Regions from separate parts of the Vibrio sp. PNB23_22_6 genome, predicted to be linked through region 3. Evidence: predicted binding sites of a transcription regulator. Region 3 holds the regulator's gene; each other region holds the start of a gene.

Region 1 (7,554 bases), on a different contig from region 3:
CTCATTAAATAAAACACCACTCGACTTTATTCAATAATTACGACAATTTAGATACTTCAAATTAGTCAAAATATTACCTCAAGGTCTTCGTACCTAACATTCAATCAAGAAATCAATGTCATCAAGGATAGATGCATGAAGAAAAGTACTTTGCTCGCCGCTAGTGCAGCGCTAGTTGGCTTTACTCACACGGCATCCTTTGCGGCTCAAGATGGACAGGATTCCATTCTCAAATCCGCAGAACTGTTTGCCAAAAGCTCTGCTTATTTCAACCCCAAAATATCTCCGGACGGAAAGCACTTAGCGTTCGAATCCAGCATCGATGGTAAAGATGCTTTGGTCATACTCGACAGTAAAACCATGCAACCTAGCAGCGTTTTACGTTTCAATGGCAATGAACAAGTGGGCGATTACTATTGGATCAACAACGAGCGCGTCGTTGCCTCCAAAGAATATTTAAAGAGTTGGTCGACAGCTCCAGTGAACTATGGTGAGTTAGTCTCCGCTAACGTAGACGGAAAAAAATACGCCTACATCTTTGGCTACAACCCACCAAAATCCAGCCGACTTGTACGCGCCTCTTCTATCGTGCGAGCCTATGGTGAAGTCATGGATGTTTTACCTGATGACGATCGCCATATCTTGGTTTCTTCCTTACCTTTCGGAGAATATAGCTTCAATATGGAAGCGCCTAGAGAGGTTTATCGCGTTAACGTATACAATGGGCGGCGCTCTAAGATAACCACTTCTCCGGTTGGTTTTAGCCGTTTTCTTACTGACCATGATGGCGACGTTCGCTTTGTTTCTGGCCGAAACAGCAAGGATGAGGTTGAACTTTATTACCGTGTCAACGGCCAATGGGAAATCTCAGATAACATTAAGTCATTGAAAAGTTTCAAAGAATTCTACCCTATCTCTTTTTCTGAAAATCAAGACGCAGTTTATGCAGCGGTCAGCCATAGTGGCGAGCCAAGAGCGGTACATCACTTAAACCTTAAAACAGGTGAAAGCACCAAAGTTGCATCAGATAGCGCCGTCGATCCTAAAGCGTTTTGGCTAGATCCTGACTCAAAGCAGCTTTATGCGGTAGAGTTTGAGAGTGATTACCCAACCTATGCCTTTGTGGATCCCAAAAACAAGCGCAGTGAATACCTACAGCAAATATTAACCTCCCTACCGGGACACCAAGTCAGATTAGTCAGTGAAACCGACGCTGGCGATGCTTACGTTATCATGGCGTTTAATGATAGAAACCCAGGTGACTACTACCTGTTTACAACACAGCCAAAAGAAATACGCTACCTATTCTCCGCAAGAGAATGGTTAGATCCAGCACAAATGGCAGAAGTGAAGCCAATCGAATTTACCAGTCGTGATGGTAAGAACATCACAGGTTACCTCACCCTTCCACCGAACTCAGAAGCCAAAAACCTACCACTCATCGTCAACCCACATGGGGGGCCGCATGGACCAAGAGATTGGTGGGGCTTTACGGAAGAAAACCAATTCCTTGCAAAGCATGGCTATGCGGTATTACAAGTTAACTTCCGCGGAAGTGGTGGCTTTGGTAAACAATTTGAAGAAGCGGGCTATAGAAAATGGGGAACCAACATCCAGTATGACATTATCGATGCGACCAAGTACATCATCGGAGAAGGGATCGCAGATAAGAACAGAATTTGTATTTCTGGTGGTAGCTTTGGTGGATACAGCGCCTTGCAATCAGCAACCGTCGCGCCAGCACTGTTTCAATGCGCCGTTGGGAGCGCAGGTGTCTACGACCTTGAACTGATGTTCAAAGAAGGAGATGTCCCAGATAGTAAAATGGGACTTAGCTTTTTAACTAAGGTTCTTGGTACGGATCCTAAAACCCTAAGAGCGATGTCCCCTACGCACAATGTCGATAAGCTGAAAGCGTCGATTCTACTGGTTCACGGTGGTAAAGATCAGCGCGCGCCAATTGAGCACTTTAATGCGATGGCCAAAGCATTAGACAACATCAACTACCCTTATGAGTCCTTTGTGCTTGATGATGAGGGGCATGGTTTTTACAAAGATGAGCATCGAGCAAAATACTATGCTCATGTGCTCAATTTCTTCGACAAGCATCTGAAGAACTAATCAGCTAACTTAAACATCAAAAGGTGATAACTGCACGGTTATCGCCTTTTTTTACACAAGCAAACGTTTGCCTTTCAAATAAATCCCTCTATAATCGCGCTCAAAATTGATGATGTGCGCCTTGTCACATCAAACCAACCTGAGTTGACACTGATTAACAGCAATCACAGGCAATAACGTCAACTCCACCCAGCACTCCCATTCAGCGAGCTCTGGGCAAGAACTATTGCGACTAGCGAGACAAACAATGACAACTTCAAACCGAGCTTCGGAACTGGTCTATCAGTTAAACGATCGTCCACCACTACCTCAAACTCTTTTTGCGGCACTTCAGCATCTATTGGCGATGTTCGTTGCGGTCATCACCCCATCTCTGATCATATGTCAGTCATTGGGGGTGCCAGCAGACCAAACCAACACCATCATCAGCATGTCCTTATTTGCATCCGGGGTATCTTCATTCATTCAGATTCGTACTATTGGCCCTATTGGCTCTGGCTTGTTATCAATACAAGGCACCAGCTTTAACTTCTTAGGTCCAATTATTGGTGCAGGATTGTCGCTTAAAGCCGGTGGGGCTGATATCAACACCATGATGGCGGCCATTTTCGGTACTATTTTGGTCGCCTCATTGGCAGAGGTGTTCTTATCTCGCGTTCTAGAACACGCACGCCGCATTATTACCCCCTTAGTGTCAGGGATCGTCGTAACGCTTATCGGCCTAACCCTAATCCAAGTGGGCTTAGTATCGATGGGCGGCGGCTACGCAGCGATGAGTGATGGTACATTTGGCAGCTTAGATAAACTCGCGCTAGCCGGTACCGTGCTTGGCTTGATCGTGATACTAAACCGCTCTAAAAACCCATACTTACGCGTTGCTTCTATCGTGATTGCGATGCTAGTCGGCTATGTGATGGCGTACTTTATGGGCATGGTCGATACCGCTAAGTTCGGTAAAACAGAGCTGATTGCGCTACCGATTCCAATGCAATACGGCCTTAGCTTCGACTGGTCACTGTTCATTCCATTAGTGCTGATCTTCTTCATTACCGCACTAGAAGCGATTGGCGACATCACCGCAACGTCTGAAGTGTCCGGCGAGCCAGTAAAAGGCCCGGTCTACATGAAACGTATTAAGGGCGGTGTTTTATCCGATGGCCTCAACTCAGCAATCGCAGCCGTATTCAACAGCTTCCCAAACTCTACCTTCAGCCAAAATAACGGCATCATTATGCTAACGGGCGTTGCAAGCCGTTATGTGGGTTACTTCATTGCGGGTATCTTGGTTATTCTCGGGCTATTCCCTGGGGTCGCAAGCTTCGTGCAGTTGATTCCTGAACCCGTGCTTGGCGGAGCAACGATTGTGATGTTCGGTACGATCGCGGCAGCAGGTGTACGCATCACCTCTCGTGTTGAGTTAGACCGCCGTGCTGTCCTGATCATGGCACTGTCATTCTCAATGGGGTTGGGAATCGCACAAAAACCGGAAATTCTTCAGTTTATGCCGGAATTCATTAAGAGCATTTTTTCAACCGGTGTCGCCGCTGGCGGTATCACTGCGATCGTATTGAACCTGTTGCTTCCAGAGAAATTGGAAGAGGAAGATGAGCTCGTTGCTCAAGAGGGACAAAAATCCTAACCTTGCCTAGGATTATCGGGTAGCCCAACCTAGCAATAGGTTGGGCTTTTTTATTGGAAGCGTTTGAGAAAAGATTACTTGGTAGGGAAACTGATCTGTGCAATTAAGCCGCCTTCGCTGCGGTTACGCACCACAACCGAGCCTGAATGCTGACTAACGATGCGCTTCACGATAGCTAGGCCCAACCCCGTCCCTTCACTGCCTCGCGCCGTATCGCCACGAGTGAAAGGTTCAAACAAACGCGCAATTTGGGATTGCTCGATACCCGGACCATTATCTTCAACGCACACCCACACCAGCTGTTTGTCCGCAGTCACGCCAGTACTGATTTTCACCCAGCCATTACCGTAACGCAGAGCATTGACCACAAGGTTACTCACCGCGCGTTTAATTGCGATTGGGCTGCCCTTGGCGGTCGGCATCGTTGGGTTGAACTCAGTTTCGATTTCGACTTCATAACCCCCTTCCGACGTCGCGACATCGCTAGTGATGGTATTGATGTCCACCTGCTCAAACGATTCTTTATTTACCGGCTTGAGGTAGTCCATAAACTGGCTGATGATCTCATTACACTCTTCAGTATCGCTGATGATGCCTTCGGCTAAATAACTGTCTTCTGGCGACATCATTTCTGTCGCGAGGCGAATACGCGTCAGTGGCGTCCGTAAGTCATGACTGATACCCGCCATCAATAGCGCACGGTCTTCTTCCAGTTCTTGGATGCCTTTCGACATCTGGTTAAACGCACGGGTTACTGAACGAATCTCCGATGCGCCTTTCTCCGGCAATAGTGGTGGAATTTCACCTCGACCGACGCCTTTTGCCGCCTTCTCCAGTGCGATAAGTGGACGATTCTGCAAGCGAATAAACAGCCACCCTCCCGCAATGATCAGCAGTGCCATGATTAAGCTATTACGGAACAGCGGTGCAAAGTCCTCTTCTTGCAGTTCAGAAAGTGGAATGCGAATAATGGAATTCGGTAGTTGATCAATACGCATCCACAAGATGTAGCTCTCGCTGCCTAGCTGTAAGCGTACTTCCGTTGGTGAACCCAGTTCCTGCGTCATCTCTTCAGACATCAGGTCGATAGGCATCGCATGATTGAATTCATTCATCACCTCACTATCTACGCTATGCACCGTCACACCCAAGCTTTCCAACAGCTGATGACGCAATGGTGCATCCGATTTGAGTGGACCATTTTCATCCAGTACTAGATTCAATTCATGAGCGAGAATTTTGTTGAACTGCTGCAAACTTGGCATCAACGCATAATTAAAAACAGCGTAATAAGAAAAGACTTGGCTAGCGAGCAGCAAGGAGATAAACAACAGGATAGATTGTGTAAATGAACTTCGGATTCGCATGGAGAGTTCCTAATGGACCGTTCCTAGTGGAAAGCCTTAATTGCGAGGTTCCAGCCCTCAATCAGGAAGGAGGCTTGAGGGCGGAATATGAGTTGCGAATATCGGCAAACCTTTTGGAAAGATTATGTCTCTTTACCGTCTGGGACAAATACGTAGCCTAAGCCCCATACTGTCTGAATGTAGCGAGGCTTGCTTGGATCATCTTCCAACATGCGGCGCAAACGCGAAATTTGCACGTCAATTGAACGCTCCATTGCTGAGTACTCGCGACCACGAGCCATGTTCATCAGCTTATCGCGAGACATAGGCTCACGAGCGTTTGTTACCAAGGCTTTCAGTACCGCAAACTCACCAGAAGTGAGCGGCATTGCCTCTTCACCACGGAACATTTCGCGCGTACCTAAGTTCAGACGGAAGTCACCGAATTCCACCACTTTTTCTTCCGTGCTTGGCGCGCCTGGCAGTTCAACCGTTTGGCGACGCAATACCGCCTTAATGCGTGCGAGCAGCTCACGAGGGTTGAACGGCTTCGGCAGGTAATCATCAGCCCCGACTTCCAAGCCAACGATACGGTCGACTTCGTCACCTTTTGCGGTCAGCATCAAGATCGGTAACATGTTATTGGCATGACGAAGACGACGACAAATCGACAAGCCATCCTCGCCCGGCAGCATTAAATCGAGCACCATAAGGTGGAAATTTTCACGGGTCAGAAGACGGTCCATCTGTTCGCCATTAGCAACACTTCTCACCTGAAAACCTTGCTCAGAAAGGTAACGCTCCAAAAGAGCACGCAAACGAGCATCGTCATCAACCACTAAAATTTTATGATTTTCCTGCATTGAAACATCCTTTCAAAAGCATCTAATGGCAAAAATGTATCACTGTTTTTTCAAACGTGCTTGTGCAAATTGTTACTCTTTTTATCTTAGCCACTGTTTTTGCATTTATTTCGGGTTGCTAGAGGCTTTATCTCCCTTTCACAACAATTTACAGTCGGCTTAATTCAAGGCTAATATGAGCAGCAGAACCCAATAACCTCTGATTTACGTCTGATGAAAACCAATCTAATTACTCGCGAAGGCTACAACCGCTTAAAAACTGAACTCGATTTTTTGTGGCGAGAAGAACGGCCGGAAGTCACCAAGAAAGTCACTTGGGCAGCAAGTTTGGGCGATCGCAGTGAGAACGCAGATTACCAGTACAACAAAAAGCGTCTGCGTGAAATTGACCGTAGAGTCAGATATTTACGCAAACGCCTTGAGCAAGTCAAAGTCGTGGATTATGCCCCCCAGCAGGAAGGAAAAGTCTTCTTTGGGGCATGGGTAGAAATTGAAAACGAAGCAGGTGATGTCAAAAGCTTCCGCATTGTTGGACCGGATGAAATCTACGGCGATGCAAAGGGCTACATCTCCATTGACTCACCAATGGCACGCGCTCTACTAAAAAAAGAAGTCGACGACGAGTTCGCGGTAAAAACCCCGGAAGGGTACAAAGAATGGTTTGTGAATAACATTCGCTACCAAGCAGACGAACAGTAAAACAATGCCGCCCTTTTTGTTCAAAAGGGCGGCATTGTTTATTTCTCATACAGATCACTCTTCGTAATCCGGTTTATCCGTCAAGATATAGTTCGTATCACTGGCCACCAACGCGCCATTTTTTAAGAAGTTCTTGCCCAAAATCATGCTGTAATGGAAGCGGCTACGATCTTGTAAATTCACTCGAACTTTCTTCTCTAACTCACCAAGTTTGACATGCATTTCTACAACCGGCCGCACATTTGCTTTTTCGCCTTTCTTAGCGGTAATGCGCATGACCCCCACCACTTCTTTGGTGAACGATTTCGTCATTCCCAGATCGTTCTCGTAGGTAAAGCTCACCATATCAACGCCATCTTTCTTAAATTGTTTGATGTCCTTCGCGTTAATCGAGCTCACATCTGCGCCCGTATCCAGTTTGACAGGGAACGACATGCCTTCGACTTCCGCCACTTCAATATGACCCGCTTTAAACAGTGGTCTCGCATCCAGTAAATGGTCTGTGCGGGTATTTAAGAAAACGCCCCCCTTGGCCATGTTGTGGCCAAAGAGAAAAAATGGCTGCGTTTGATTCTCTTTCTCCAGCACATCAATCGCGAATTCGATGGGTTTCTCTTTGCCTCCAAGCATAAAGTCCCCCTCGACGACCGGACGAACCGCCTCACCCACTTTTAACTTTTTCAGTACGGGTTTGGTGATTTTCTCTTCTTTTCCTTTACTTGTCGGTAGGTAGAAGGTCACCACTTCTTCTTTGCCTTTTTCACTCAGCTCAAATCCATTGACGCGCAATAGTGGTGTTTTTACCGCAAAGGTGGGATAAGCAGGCAGTAGATAGCCATCAATATTGATCGACTCTTGTGGGGAAATCACCAGAGGCTTGGACTTC
Region 2 (7,554 bases), on a different contig from region 3:
TTTCCCTTGTATTATTTTCGAAACAGCATTAAACCCGGGGAGTGGGTTTATCCTAAATCTGCACGATGAATTGGTAATCGAATGTCCATTTCTTAAACTTTAGTTCAAGAATCGAGCCATAGAGTGTATTAAGCAAAATCAATGTGGTAGAGAGGGGACATCAGGCAATTGCACTAATTTAGGGGATGATCACCTTGTCTTGCACTGTATTGGGGCGATAGTTGGTGAGGAAGTCTGTGTTATGACGATCAGTACCCAAGTGCCTTGATGAAGCCACTTGGGTACAAAGCTATCCTTTAGTATGAACTATTAAAAGGAGAATGAATGGAAGAAAGAAATACTAGTGATCTTCTCTGATAGATTATGACAAACCAACAATATTGCCATGCTCGTCTAGGTCAAGGTTCATAAATGCAGGTTTATCTGGAAGGCCTGGCATGGTCATCACGTTACCGGAAAGCGCATAAATAAAACCTGCACCAGCGCATAAGCGTAGCTCGCGGATAGGCACAGTAAACCCGCTTGGCGCACCTTTAATCGCAGAATCTGTGGTGATAGACAATGGTGTTTTGGCAATACACACGGCGAGATCATCAAAGCCTAGTTTTTCAAAATCTGCCAGTTGCTTTTTAGCCAACTCACTCATCTCAATGCTCGATGCACCATATCCTGCTTCACACACGGCCATCAATTTCTCTTTTAAAGATTGGTCTTTGGTGTAAAGAGGGCGAAACTCAGAAGGTTGCTCACAAGTCTCGATCACATGTTGTGCCAGTTCAATCGCGCCTTCACCACCTAGGCCGAACGCCGTACTTACTGCCACTTTAACACCAGGATTGAAGCTGTTGATTAGGGATGTTAGCTCCGCCAACTCATCTGCGGAATCTTGTGGAAACTGGTTGATCGCGACAACGGTAGGGATACCATACTTATGTACGTTATTGATGTGCCATTTAAGGTTTTCAAACCCAGCTTCTAACGCTGCAGGATCCGGATTGAATATGGTATCGGGAATGGCCATTCCCGGTCGCAAGTCGTAGTGACCCGAGTTCGCTTTTAAACCACGTAATGTTGCGACAATCACCACACAGTCAGGTGCACGGTTGGCTGCCGTCGCTTTAATGTTGCACGCTTTTTCAAAGCCCATGTCTGAACCAAAACCAGCCTCAGTGACAACGTAACTAGAAAGTTTAAGTGCAATCTGGTCTGCGATGATGGAAGAGTTGCCGTGAGCAATGTTGGCAAACGGACCTGCGTGAATAAGAGTAGGGACGCCTTCAAGTGTTTGCATCAAGGTTGGTGCAATCGTCTCTTTGAGTGTTACTGCCATTGCCCCAGCAACTTGCAGGTCTTCTGTTGTGACAGGTTTTCCATCTAGATCGTAAGCAACAACGATACGACCGATACGCTGGCGGAGATCTTTTAGGTCTTGCGACAGCGCAAGAATCGCCATTAGCTCTGAAGCCGCTGAGATATCGAAACCTTCTTCGCGCTCAAAACCATTGATGGTTTTGCCTTCTTCGTTCAGGCCAATCTTAACCATGCGCAGCGCACGGTCGTTATGGTCCATTACGCGTTTCCACGTAATGCGCTCAACGTCTATTTTTAGTGCGTTGAGCCCGGTACGCGCTTCAAATGCATCGTAGCCTTCACGTTGCTCGTGGTATAAGCGAGCATCAAGCGCTGCAGAGGCAAGGTTATGGGCGGCTGTGACAGCATGAATGTCACCAGTAAGATGAAGATTAAGTTCGTCCATTGGCGCAACTTGAGAGTAGCCACCGCCCGCAGCACCACCTTTCACACCAAATACCGGCCCCATGGATGGTTGACGGATACACGCCATCACTGATGGGGTGATTTTTGATAGGCCCTGCGCAAGACCGATGGTTGTTACGGTTTTTCCTTCACCCAAAGGGGTAGGTGTAATTGCAGTGACCAGCACCAATTTACCATCTTGGTTGGTATTTAAGCGTTCAAGACATTGGGGATGAACTTTAGCTTTGTGTTTTCCGTGTGTATCGAACTCGTGCGGCAAAAGACCAGCATTTGCAGCAACGGTCACAATAGAAGACAACGGTGTGTTTCGGCAAATTTCAATATCAGACTGCATGGATACTCCAAAAAAATGGCTAACACGTCGCTTTCAACATAAACAATCGAATAGACAGTATTGTTATTGCGCAAACGTTTGCGTGGGGATGATACTGGTAAAATAAAAGCTGTAAAGCAGTTCATGCGCGGTAGCGTGCTACATGATAACAAAAAACACTAAATACTGCGTTAGATCAAAACAAAAAGGCCACCAAATGGTGGCCTTTACCAATTTTTTGCTCTAAGCACTTAGTTTTTAGCGATCCCAGTAGGTCTCTTCTAGGCTATCTTCACGCTCTGGTAGCGCTCGAGATAGACGAGGAGAGTGCTGAGTAAGCACTTCGTAGCTTACGCGGTTTGCGTATTTACAAATCTGGGATAGAGAAGAGTAAGTTAGACAACGTACTTCATGTTTCTCAGAGTTTGGTACTTCCTTCTGGTGGAAAGAGTTTGCTGCCATATCGTGAAGAAGTGCAGACAGTGCTGCATCACCAGCACCATTTGTGTTTTTAATCTCAAGTGGACCGCCAAGGTATGGGCCGATGTGAGAATACACTTTCATTGGCTTCTTACAGTCTTCTTGACGCATCGCGCGACTAAACTCGAATTTGTTGAACTCTTTAATGGAGCCTTCAAGAATATCATGTGTCGTTTCGCGTTTTACTATCTCGTCGGTGTAGCCTGCCATGTATAGGCCATCAGGCCCAGCGGTACACAGTACAAGATCAACCCATTCTAGTGCTTTGTCGGCGGCAGTAAGAGGATCAGATTCACCGGTTAACGCCGCGCCTTCTTCTTCATTCATCGCGACAACAGACACGTTTTCACGGATGTATTCCTGCCACCACTCAGCATTACCTTCAATGACGTACTTTGTGCCAAGCGTCAGAACTACAGGAACGTCATGCTTCTTAGCGAAGTTGATTGCACGCTGAACCGCTTTTGGCATTGGATCTTCTTCTTTACCACGCATAAGGTAAGAAGAAACAACAAGAGCAGAGGCTTTTTTGAATACTTCTTCTGGAATGCTTTCAGGAAGCAGTTGGTTCATGTGACCTTCGTTAATCGCGAAAGTTCGTTCACCATCTTGAGTAATGAGTGTATAGCAACGACCAATCGGACCATCAACCGTTTGGAGGTGGTTTAGGTTCATACGAGAAGATGTGCGGCATAGGTAGCGGTATGCAAATGAACCAACTTGGATGTTCTTAGACATCACACCTAGAAGCACCGATTTGCTGTCTGCCAATACTGAGTAGTTGTGCAGCGTGTTACCAATCGTGTCACCAGGGTACTGATGGGTAATCAGGCCTTTTTCGACTAGCTCTTCGTATAGTGCATCCGCTTTGCTCTCTTCAAGAACGAGCGAGTGTCCTTTGCTTAGTTTGTATTTTTCTAAAAACGCATCGTCAACGCGTGCTTCGATATCTACGATGGTTTGACCAACACCAACAACCGTTGGACGGTACAATTTCGGAGTTGGTCGAATTTGGTTAACTAATGGATCTCGAGCGTGAGTTGGGAAGTAGTGTTTAGATTTACGCTGACCAGGAAACTTCATGCTTGTTCTTTAATGAGAAAAAAAAGAGACGAAATTATATCACAAAAAAATGAAATTCATTACCTAAATCACAAAGAAATTTGCCCGCTGAAAAATGCAGCGGGCTGATGTTATTACAAGCGATTTAGGATTACTTTTCCTGTGTTACAGCCGGTTCTACGTAAGCTTTAGTGCCCCATAGTGGAACCGTTGATAAGCTGTGCTTAAAGCTACCGTCGGTCTCTTTGGTTGTGTAAGACAAATACAGCAATGTTTGGCTCTCTGGATCAAAGATGCGTCTTACTTTCATTGTTTTGAAGAAGATGCTCTTTGATTTTTTAAACACTACTTCTCCTGATTTACTTTTGTCGATTTTGGCTATCATTTCTGGGGTAATATCACCGGTTTGACGGCAAGATATGGAGCTGTCACTTGGATCGGATAAGCTTAAATTCGCTTCGATAGAGGCGATATGGCAAGTAACACCAGTGACTTCCTCATCCTGTAGGTGGCCGATTTTAATATCTTTCATCGTGAACATACCTAGCGATACATCACCAACCTCGTTATCGCCACATCCCGCTAAGACGGTAACTAAACTTAAAGCAAGCAAGCGTTTTTTCATTTTATATCCTTAAAATCGGCAAGTAATTGGTTCAATTTATCAGACAGACGAACTGAAAACAAAATTTGACGTTACCTCAGGAGTTTAGCTAGGTTTGTTAGAGGCTTCATGCTAATGTACCTCTCAATAACGGGTAGTGTAATCAAAGTCCCGTATTTACTCGCTGCAGGTTGATGAATGTGGCACTTAAGGTAACAAAATGAATGAACAACAGTTAGATATCATAAAACGAAAAAACGCATGGCTACATGATTTAGTCGAAGTGGAGTTTCCGACAAAAGAAAGTCTCGAAGGGCGTGAAATTTACTTCCAAACTCTTGAAACGCTAAGCCATGAGGTTATCGATAAATCACTGTTACTTACTAAAGATAATGTGCTGGAAGCAAAGGATATTTTCCTTGTCGATTTTCATAGACTGACGGTGATGTTCTCTATCCTTCAGTCACAGCGTTGGGACGAGCAGCGCGATCAAGAAATGATCATTGAGTATTTGACCCAGATAATTTTGGTTCCTGAGTTTGAGTTGTATGTCGGATTTAGTGATAGAGAGGCGGTCGGTGCGGCCATTGTGAGTCATCTGGAAGGGAACACCCTAATTTCGGATATTGCTGTTTCTCAACACTTAGACAAGCAGCAGTTTGCAGCAGATTTAGCTAAAAAACTCGATAGAGATAAAAAAATGTGTGAGACGATTGTGTTAGAACACTGATTTTTGTGGAGCTCTGTCCGGAATTCAACATTTCATCGACGCAACATTTCTCTTAAGCTGGGTAAAACACGATTAAGCGTTTTGAGCCTGTAATGGCGCTGTTGTTGTGCTTAGGGACGGCAGTAGTCAATGTTCACGACTCTGAAAGGGGAACTCAAACGAATACTGCTTCTACATGCCTATGAACCATCTTATCAATGGACCAATGTCATGTAAAAGGCTTTGAGCAAACCGATAACGAAGTCAAGCTGTTTATCGAATATCTAGATGCACAGCGAATCCACTCTGATGGCTATTTACCGTAAATAGCTCAGTACATGTTATTCAAATCTCAAGACTATATTTTTGATGGCATTATCATTTCAGACGATACGGCGCTACCATTTTTTCAGCGTTATCTACCTAATTTTCAACGTGTTGCTCAGTGGATTGCTGTAGGAATAAATGACGAACAAGCGTCGTTAGTCAATACGACACACAGGCACGGTATTGTATGAATGCGATCGTGTAGAGGAAAATATTAAACTGATTAATCTTCTACGACCAAGTATTAAAAATCAATATTATCTTGCCGTTCGAAGTATGACTTCCGAATTAATTCGCCAGCGCGTGACCGTAGAAATGGAGAAGTTTCCTCAAATTAATTTTGTCGAAATTCGGGATGAAAGTTTATCAGAAGCGGCAGAGCTTTTGTTACGTGGAAGGGGCCAACATTTGACCATGCCTTGTGTCAACTCGTGTTTGATAATTTAGAACGTTTCGTTTAGGAGCGTTATTTATATCCAGGTTGTGAAGACTAACGATAAGGTTATGTTGTTTTATATCGCATCTTTTTTGAGCTTGAGGGCGCTTTCGGTGATCTTGTGCGAAAAAAAGTGAATTGCTCTTTGTCATTTTTGAGAAATGCCAACTCTCTCGTTTAAAGCGACCTAAACTTTAATATCATGTTGAAATCTGAGCAGCAGGTGGAAAAGACCAAGATGATTGGTTGACACAAAAATTAAGGTTTGGGGGCATGCCATGGCTATTAACGAGATTAAATGCATCATATTTGACTGTGACGGAACATTGGTTGACAGTGAGCGTTTGTGTTGCCAGGCCTTAGTTAACGTATTCGGTCGGCACGGAACAGAAATGACCATCGATGACTGTATCGTCCATTTCAAAGGCGGTAAATTAGCAGATATCTTGATTGATGCTAAAAAGTTAATGGCAATGGATGTGTCAATCGATGTACTCGAGCCACAATATCGAGAAGAAGTGCAAAAGCTATTTGTGCGTCACTTGAAGCCAATGGAAGGCGTGAAAGAGTTGATCGATTTTCTCGACTCACACCATATTGAATACTGCGTAGCGTCGAATGGACCTAAAGATAAAGTTGAATATGCACTTGAATTAACGGGCTTACTTGATATTTTTAAAGGTAAGGTTTTTTCTGCGTTTGATGCAAACAGTTGGAAGCCTGAGCCGGATCTCATCATGTACAGTGCGATGAATATGGGCTTCCTGCCAAGTGATTGCTTATACGTTGATGATACACCAAAAGGCGTTGAAGCGGGCCTTAATGCAGGCATTAAGACGGTTCAGTTGTATAACGGTGTACTTATTAATCTTGTTGACGATGAACGAGTCATTCGTATTAACCACTTGCACGAACTAAAAGAGCAGCTGTTAGGCTGCTCGGTATAGCGATGCGCTAATTCTTAATCTCGTTTAATGGCACACGTTACTCAAACTATGAACATGTTTGAATTTAGTTTGTAGATAGGGGGTGTGATGTACACGTTGGATGGAAGAAAAGTGTTTTGTATGGAACCCACATGAAGCGCATGTGAATTTTTCGCCATTGGATGAGATCATATACTCATCACATTGACAGAGTGGGCATTGAAGGTCGTCAGTATTTTTTGTGTTGTTGTAATTATTCATATTATTCACTAGCAGCAAAATGGATTTGGCATCATCAAGAATAGCTGAAGGCTTACCTTTAAGACATTTTTTCATCAAATACAGAAAATTATTTCGATTCACTTCAAAATAAAATGTGCAAGCAGGGCAGCTCACATGATTGAGAACAGGTATCACATCAAAGGTGAGTTAATGTTACTAGCAACGAAAAGGGTCAGTGTGGCGTCTTTTCGTTGAGAGTGGATTGGACTAACGGTTTACCTTCGTACCTGCCACTTGCTCACGTTGTGTAATAAAACGGTGGCAATTCGTCGTCAATACAATGCATTCGTTTACTTATGACTCCTGTTATAGCTTTTTAAATTTTTATTTCTCACTGTTATATATGTGTCATATAAAGGCTATAAAATAGGAGTAGCTGTCACTGAAAATTTGGAATTGTGGCAGTGAAGTGTGAAGCAGATTTGCTTCAGGAGATGTAAAATACAGCAAGTCACAATGAGCGATCAAGACCAAAAGGATGAATGCCTAGAGATGCTTGATGCTCTTGAGAACGGTATTATCTTGTCGGATTACATTGGCTCAGAAGACGAATAAGTACAATTAGTACTCCCCCGTGTCACAACAGACGTTATACTAAGCTCATGTAAGACGAGCTAAAAGACCACTCACAGCGTCTAA
Region 3 (7,554 bases):
GTTGATTGAAGATGCCGACGATGAAGCGTCCTCGCACGATTTTGGCAAAGACATCATTCCTAAAATGTTCCCACGTGGTGATGTTTTCGTGTATGACTTCAGCACTAACCGCATTACTGGTGAAAAGGAAGAAGTTTACTGGCGTGATGTTGGTACGATTGATGCCTACTGGCAAGCTCATATGGATCTGCTTAAAAAAGACGCGCCATTCTCGCTATACAATCGCAAGTGGCCACTGCACACTTACTATCCACCATTGCCACCAGCCACGTTCACAGATTCTGATAATGGTCGTGTCCAGATTATCGATAGTTTAGTGTGCAACGGCAGCTACGTGCGCGGCTCTCGTATTGAGAAATCGGTGCTAGGTTTCCGTAGCAACATCGCTTCAGCTTGTGACATTAGCGAATCCATTTTGCTTGGTGACGTAAAAGTTGGTGAAGGTTGTGTGTTGCGTCGTGTGATTATTGATAAAAACGCTGACATCGCACCGGGTACTCAAATTGGAGTGAACCTACAAGAAGATAAAAAACACTTCCATGTATCAGATGATGGCATCGTTGTTATTCCTAAAGGAGCAAGTGTTGGCTACTAACAATTTGTCGGTACTGTTTGTAGCGTCTGAAGTCGAAGGGCTGATCAAAAGTGGTGGCTTGGCTGATGTAGCCAAGGCACTACCGGAAGCTTTGCTGAATCTTCAGCAAGATGTACGGATTACCATTCCTGCTTACCATGGTATTGAGCAATTATCAGAAGCGGAAACGCTTTTAGAAACCAAGTTAACAAGTTGGCCTCACACTGATTATCGAGTCCTTAAGCTCACGGTTGGGGATAATCCCGTTTACTTGATTGACTGCCAGCCGTATTTTAACCGCCCATCCATGTATGCGGAAAATAACCAAGCGTATACGGATAACGGTGAGCGGTTTGCTTTCTTTAGCGCTGCGTGTCTGGATATGTTGCCAAAACTTGGCTTTCAACCAGATATTGTACACGCGAATGATTGGCATACTGGACTCGTTCCGTTTTTGCTCAAACATCGATATGGATCGGACCCTTTTTTTGCACATACCCGTAGTGTTCTCTCAATTCATAACGCAGTATTTAAAGGCGTATTCAGCTATGACGACGTTCAATGTTTGCCGGAATTCCATAGCCGTAACGAGCCGGATGCCGCCGTAAGCACCACGCACATTACGATGCTAAAAGCGGGGGTAATGAGCGCAGATAAAATCAATGCAGTCAGTCCAACCTACGCTGAGGAATTGAAAACGGAACTTGGTAGCCATGGTATGGCATGGGAGTTCCAGCAACGTTCTGAGGACTTGGTTGGTATTCTCAATGGTTGTGATTATAGCGCTTGGAATCCAGAAACTGATCCTAATTTGCCACTACACTACAAATCCAATCGTCAGAGTATGGTTCGAGGTAAGAACGCTTGTAAAAAGGCACTGCAAGAGAAGCTAGGGCTTGAAACGTCGGATTGCGCTATGTTTGGTATGGTCTGTCGTTTGACGCAACAGAAAGGGGTACATTATCTTCTTCCTGCATTAGCTGACTTTCTCAAACACGATGTCCAATTGGTTGTGGTGGGAACAGGTGATCCTATATTTGCAGCACAATTACGTGACGTCGCGGCACTATTTGCCAACAAATTTGTGTTTGTCGAAGCCTACGATAATGAGTTAGCGCATTTGGTTGAAGCAGGTTCTGATTTCTTCTTGATGCCATCGGAGTTTGAACCTTGTGGCTTAAACCAAATCTACAGCATGGCTTACGGTACACTGCCAATTGTTCGTGGTGTCGGTGGTCTAAAAGATAGTGTTAACGATTACGATGCGGATCCATTAGACGCAACTGGTTTTGTGTTTGATGGGCCGACACCACAAGCATTATTGCTCACGATGTTAAGAGCTTTATTGCTCTATGCACAAAACATCAAAGAAGTGAGACGTGTTCAGCTCTATGCAATGCAAAAAGATTTTTGTTGGCGCAAAGCGGCAGAAGAATATCTGCAATTGTATCGCGCTGCGTTAAATTAATGCAAAATCTTAAATAACTGTAATCTAAGGCACCGATTATGGTGCCTTAATTTTCTCGTTAGTGATGGAATGTGGTAGGATTTACTCCTTTGTTTACTACGACTGTTGATCACTGACGCATGACTCAGCCAATCTTGTTCCACAAAACCTATCTGCACCCTACTAGCAACGAGTGGGTCGTTTTCGTACATGGTGCTGGTGGCAGTTCTTCAATATGGTTTAAACAAATCAAAGCGTATAAACAGCACTTTAATTTGCTGTTGATTGACCTTCGAGGACATGGAAAGTCAAACCAATTACTTAAAGAGCTGATCACAAGCCGTTATACCTTTACTGCCGTGACGCAAGATATTTTGAAAGTGTTGGATCATTTAAAAATCCAATCGGCACATTTTGTCGGCATGTCACTTGGGACCATCATTGTACGGAATTTAGCAGAGCTTGCTTCTGAGCGTGTGTGTTCGATGGTGTTAGGTGGGGCCGTGACGCGATTAAACACACGTTCACAAATTTTGGTGACGTTAGGTAATCTTGGTAAACATATTTTGCCCTACATGTGGTTGTACAAGTTGTTTGCTTATGTCGTGATGCCACAAAAGAACCAGCGTGAATCTCGCCACCTATTTATTCGTGAAGCGAAGAAGTTGTGTCAAAAAGAGTTTAAACGTTGGTTCATTTTAGCCACCGATGTGAACCCACTAATGAGATATTTCAAAGATAAAGAACTGCCGATTCCGACGCTTTATTTGATGGGAGATCGGGATTATATGTTTATCAAGCCCGTAAAAGAGATGGTAGCAGCCCACAAGCTGAGTTCGTTGCGGGAGATCCCAAACTGTGGTCATGTATGCAACGTAGAACGACCTGACGATTTTAACCAACACTCAATAGAGTTTATTAAGCAGCAGCGCCTAACGGCTTAATCTCAGCTGAAGGGACAAAAGAGTAGGGGAACCGTTATGGTTCCCCTATTTGATATCCGCAGTGCCAGCAAGCTCCAAACTGCCCTTCATTTTGCTCTAAGCACTGCGGGCACTGCCAATCTAGATAAGTTGGTTCTGCTTGTTTGCGATACTCTTCAAGTATCACTGAGGCTTTCAGCTTTTGCTCTGGATGTAAAAGCCAAATATACGGGTCAGTATCATCACCAAATGGCAGCTCACCTTTTAAACCAAACAGGTTTTCACCTCGCACTTCACAAACAATGTGTTCCGTTTTGAGTAGTTCACAGACGATGTGGGCTTCAGTGGGGTTTTGAGCGATATATATCTTCATTAAACGTTTCCATTCGGTTGCCCCTGAACTGGCCGGATTTTATTCATGACCCATTTTGCGATGATAGGGAATAACCCAAGCAATGCAAATGACGCCAATACTGCTGGAGACATAATGCCGGACAGACTATCTATGGTTGCGAGTTGAGTACCTGCATTGAGATAGACGGCCGTTCCTGGCAGCATACCAACTTGACTGGTTAAGTAGAATCGAACCACCGTCATTGGCGTTAAGCCCATCAGTAGATTGATTAAGAAAAAGGGGAACACGGGAATGAGGCGCAGTGAAAATAGGTAAAATGCCCCGTCTTTTTCAACACCATGGTTAATAGCACTTAGCTTATTGCCAAACTTACTTTGCACCCACTCACGCAATAGATAGCGGCTACTTAAGAAGGCGATGGTAGCACCTATGGTGCTGGCAAAAGAAACCAGTAATAAGCTAGCCCAGAAACCGAATAGAGCAGCACCAAGCAGAGTAACAACAGCGGCGCCAGGGATCGAGAACGCCGTAATTGCGATGTAGGCAAAGAAATACGTCGCTGCAGCGAAAGCGAAGTTCTGGTTAATAAACGTATTCAAAGCCTCTTGCTGTGCTTTTGCGTTTTCTAACGTTAAATATTGGCTGAAGCTCACCCCTAGAAAGATGACCGTCGCAAGTAGGAACAGACCTAAAATCAGTTTTTTATTCATTGTCGTTACTCCATTTCGCAGCTTAGATAATAAGACAGAATGGAAGAAGAAAAAATTTCAAAAAAAAACCGCAGTATCAAAACTGCGGTTTTTACTCAATGTCATGCTGAATCGCGCGTTATGAAAGCGCGAACATCAACTCTTCTCTACGAGACTGAGGCACAACGCTCCAATGCGTACCGTTGATTGCCCCTTCTAACGCCCACAGCAACTCAATACTTACCGTAGAGGTATGCGTATCTTGAATTGCTTTGTAAGCATTTAAGGCACCTTCATCTTCTAGCTCTTCGACGGAATCGATGCCTGCTTTCTTTAGCATGCGTTCAGTCGCTAAGCGTAGATTAGGAAGATCTTTCAAACGGTTTGGCTTAGTGCTCGCTTGTTGCTTTTTTTCTTGCTTAGCCGTCTCTAGAGATAGCTTAGCAACATCAATCAAGCGGTCAGTCGATTCCCACAAATCATCAGAAATAGCATAGTATTTCGTCACTACGGGGAATCCACGTTTCTTGTAGACGTACGGTTTTAATCCTTGAGTCTCGAAGTCAGATGAAGTTTTTTGGTCTCCTCGAATATGAAGTTGATTGTTCACAACGAGTGCAAACATCGTTTCATCAGCGAAAAGCCCGAAGCCACCAAACATTGAGCGCGACTTGATCGTACCAAGTGCCTCAAACAGCTTCATTGAGTCTTTGAGTATCGGTTTATCCATGGTGTGTTATCTCGGTGTAATTAATATTACGCCACCAAAAATCAGGTCCGAGAGATTAGCAAATGCATGCAGACACAATGTCATTAAAGGGTAAACTCACTTAATGCATATTTGCCATCGGTAACCCCGCTACCTTTCACTATATTTAGTGGTTAAGGCCGGAGGCTTTGCGTCCCATCCTTTCGAATGGTTTGCCCTGTGCGTGACAAGAGGAGAATACTTCGTATATTGCATTAACATCACGTTCCAAACACTAAAGTGTGATCTCTATTCAACTAATGGTGCCATCTTAATGTGTCTAATTTCATATTTTGAAATGTCTACTTGCCATACAAAAGCTTGATGTAGGAAATGGGCAACAAGTTAGTTAAAACAGCAATTTATCTTAGCTTTTGATTATATAAGTAATGTGAAATGCTTAAAAAATTTCATTTTACGAAATAAAAAAAGCACTCCGAAGAGCGCTTTATAAACTTGAGGGGGAGTTAGTTCAATTTCTTAACGGTGTTACGAACCACAATCTCAGGCTGCATTTCAAAAATGCGTTTTTCGTGTTCTTTGTCTTTGATTCGCTCTAGTAAAATCTCGAACGCATTCTTACCAACACGTCTTTTTGGTTGGTGAATAGTCGTTAGAGGAGGCGAGAAGAACTCCGCAAGCTCAATATTGTCATAGCCAATCACTGAGATATCATCAGGGATTTTTATGCCATTTTGTTGTAGACGGCTCATTAAGCCTAATGCCATGGTATCGTTAAAACAGAATACCGCAGTAGGGCGTTTATCCATTGCCGTAATGTTGTCTGCAGCAAGTACTGCCGTATCACACTCGAAGTTACCTTCGAGAATTAACTCTTCGTTTACTGGTAGCTTTGCTTCAGCCATTGCACGTCGAAAACCAGAAATACGCTCTTTACATGCTGCTTTATCAAAGTGACCGCTTAGGCATGCAATATCGGTGTGACCATTGTCAATCAGGAACTTCGTTGCTAGGTAACCACCTTCTTCAGAGTTGTCGATGATCTTATCCGCCTTTGAGCTTTCTGGGCCCCAGTCCATGACAACTTTTGGTATATCAGCATGGCGATCCAGCATTTCTTGTAGCTCTTCGGTTAAATCCGAGCACATCACTAAAATGCCATCAACACGCTTTTCTGCCAGCATTCGAATATAGTCACGTTGCTTCTCATAGATACCACCAGTATTACATAGGATCAGTGTGTATCCTTGGCGGTAACAGTAGCTTTCAACACCGTCAATAACTTCAGAGAAGAATAGGTTTGTTGATTGTGTTACCAACATGCCGATAGTACGGGTTGAGTTACACTTTAAGCTGCGGGCAACAGCACTTGGCGCGTAATTTAGTTCATCAACTGCTTTCATTACTTTTTCTTGGGTTGTTTCTGCAACAAAGCGCGTTTTATTAATTACGTGCGAAACTGTTGTGGTAGAAACGCCGGCTAAGCGAGCAACGTCTTTTATAGTGGCCATAAATGATGTCCTGTATCGAGCTACTTAATACCGTAGTGAATACAACCTTACGCTTAGTATCTGCGCAAACCGAGTGTTATGAGGAAAGTAGTACTCAATAGTTCAGGCAGTGGTTGTTCCGAAATCGGTATAATAAAGGTTTGTAGCAACATTCGTTGCTGAGAGTATTATTCCTTTTAGTTACAATAAGGAATGGATCAGCAATGATGTTAATAAAACACAAAAACCGCTATATTTCAGCGGTTTACATATAAATCATATTTAATCGTTTGCGTTCACATTTTAGACTGATGCGAGCACGCTGGCAATGTTTTCAGCTGTGGTTTTGTGTATTTCAAGTCACATTTTAACTGCGAAATGAAAAGGCTTTTCTACGCCAGACTAAAACTGAACGAACAAATAAGGAGCTCTGAACTCCCCAAAATAGACGGCAATTATTCACCAAGAAGGTAATTGCTGTCCAGTTTACAAAATGCAATTAATAGTTGTGCAACGCTAACATAGAAGCCAAATTCATCGAATTGTTTACACTTGGCAGCAAATGGCGGTAACCAAGTTAACAGCTGTTGCTGAATGAAATCGTTCTGTTTGGTGAATGCTTCTTCCATATGCTTTTCTTGCTCGAGTTCGTTAGAGCGGATGATCATGTTACCCAAAAAGTCTAACTCAACGGCTAAATGGTCTGCGGGCTCTTTGAGATTTACGTCCACTTGAACACCAAAATCGGCCATCAGTTTTTCCATTTCTTCTGCTGGCTTGTCGTTTAACAGTCCAGATTTACCAATATACATCGATGCGTATGGAAGGGCGCCATGTTTTTCTGTTTTAAGGAAAAGTTCACAAAAGTCTGCGGCAAGTTCTAATTGGGCATCTTCACGATCTTGTAAGCGGTTTAAAGCGTCCACAAGCGAGTCTACGGCTGGTTTAAGGGATTTATTTTCACCTAAACCAGCTAAAAAGCTTCGAATTTCAACACTATGATAAGTCTCTAGTTCTTTTTCGGTCAGTTCTTTGGCGAACAGGCTAGAAAACCACCAGTAAATTTCGGCACGTTTTTCATTAAAAGCTTTCACTTCTTGCATTTTTTGCTCCTGAATGATGCTCTTAAAACGGCATCTTGAAGTCACTTGAGAATATTTCCTTAAGTGTAAACAATTAAAATGAATAGCAGTAACTATAATTATGATGCCTTGTGGAAGAATATGCTCTTTTGTTAATGGCTACAAATAAGCTTGCTTTGAATCAATAAAATCGCAAAATCTTGCTTTTTTATGTATCTATGACTAGAAATGTTACTAGTTATGAATAGAATACGTCTTGGAATATAAAGAAGACAGAAAGTGGTG

Evidence for each region. Region 3 encodes PurR, which represses purine synthesis genes. Its sites were predicted from a motif close to TNANGNAAACGTTTNCNTNA; they were not measured.
Region 1: the regulator PurR is predicted to act here: its motif matches at 2,177-2,196, upstream of ACVA54_RS10230 (uracil-xanthine permease family protein).
Region 2: the regulator PurR is predicted to act here: its motif matches at 2,177-2,196, upstream of ACVA54_RS01440 (formate--tetrahydrofolate ligase).

The regions. Positions count from the first base shown of each region.
Region 1 is NZ_JBNFXP010000010.1:46,370-53,923, forward strand. It holds gene ACVA54_RS10225 (S9 family peptidase) at 136-2,121, shown strand; gene ACVA54_RS10230 (uracil-xanthine permease family protein) at 2,369-3,760, shown strand; gene envZ (two-component system sensor histidine kinase EnvZ) at 3,835-5,127, opposite strand; gene ompR (osmolarity response regulator transcription factor OmpR) at 5,250-5,969, opposite strand; gene greB (transcription elongation factor GreB) at 6,183-6,668, shown strand; gene ACVA54_RS10250 (putative ATP-dependent zinc protease) at 6,723-7,554, opposite strand, start outside.
Region 2 is NZ_JBNFXP010000001.1:325,396-332,949, reverse strand. It holds gene ACVA54_RS01440 (formate--tetrahydrofolate ligase) at 362-2,110, opposite strand; gene ACVA54_RS01435 (inosine/guanosine kinase) at 2,348-3,652, opposite strand; gene ACVA54_RS01430 (CreA family protein) at 3,783-4,256, opposite strand; gene ACVA54_RS01425 (flavodoxin) at 4,456-4,965, shown strand; gene ACVA54_RS01420 (HAD-IA family hydrolase) at 5,986-6,654, shown strand; gene ACVA54_RS01415 (acyl carrier protein phosphodiesterase) at 7,554-7,554, shown strand, end outside.
Region 3 is NZ_JBNFXP010000003.1:251,019-258,572, forward strand. It holds gene glgC (glucose-1-phosphate adenylyltransferase) at 1-595, shown strand, start outside; gene glgA (glycogen synthase GlgA) at 585-2,042, shown strand; gene ACVA54_RS04280 (alpha/beta fold hydrolase) at 2,162-2,965, shown strand; gene ACVA54_RS04285 (DUF2007 domain-containing protein) at 3,000-3,317, opposite strand; gene ACVA54_RS04290 (TVP38/TMEM64 family protein) at 3,317-4,009, opposite strand; gene ACVA54_RS04295 (TfoX/Sxy family DNA transformation protein) at 4,128-4,718, opposite strand; cyclic di-GMP riboswitch class I at 4,835-4,924, opposite strand; gene purR (HTH-type transcriptional repressor PurR) at 5,204-6,208, opposite strand; gene torD (molecular chaperone TorD) at 6,643-7,290, opposite strand.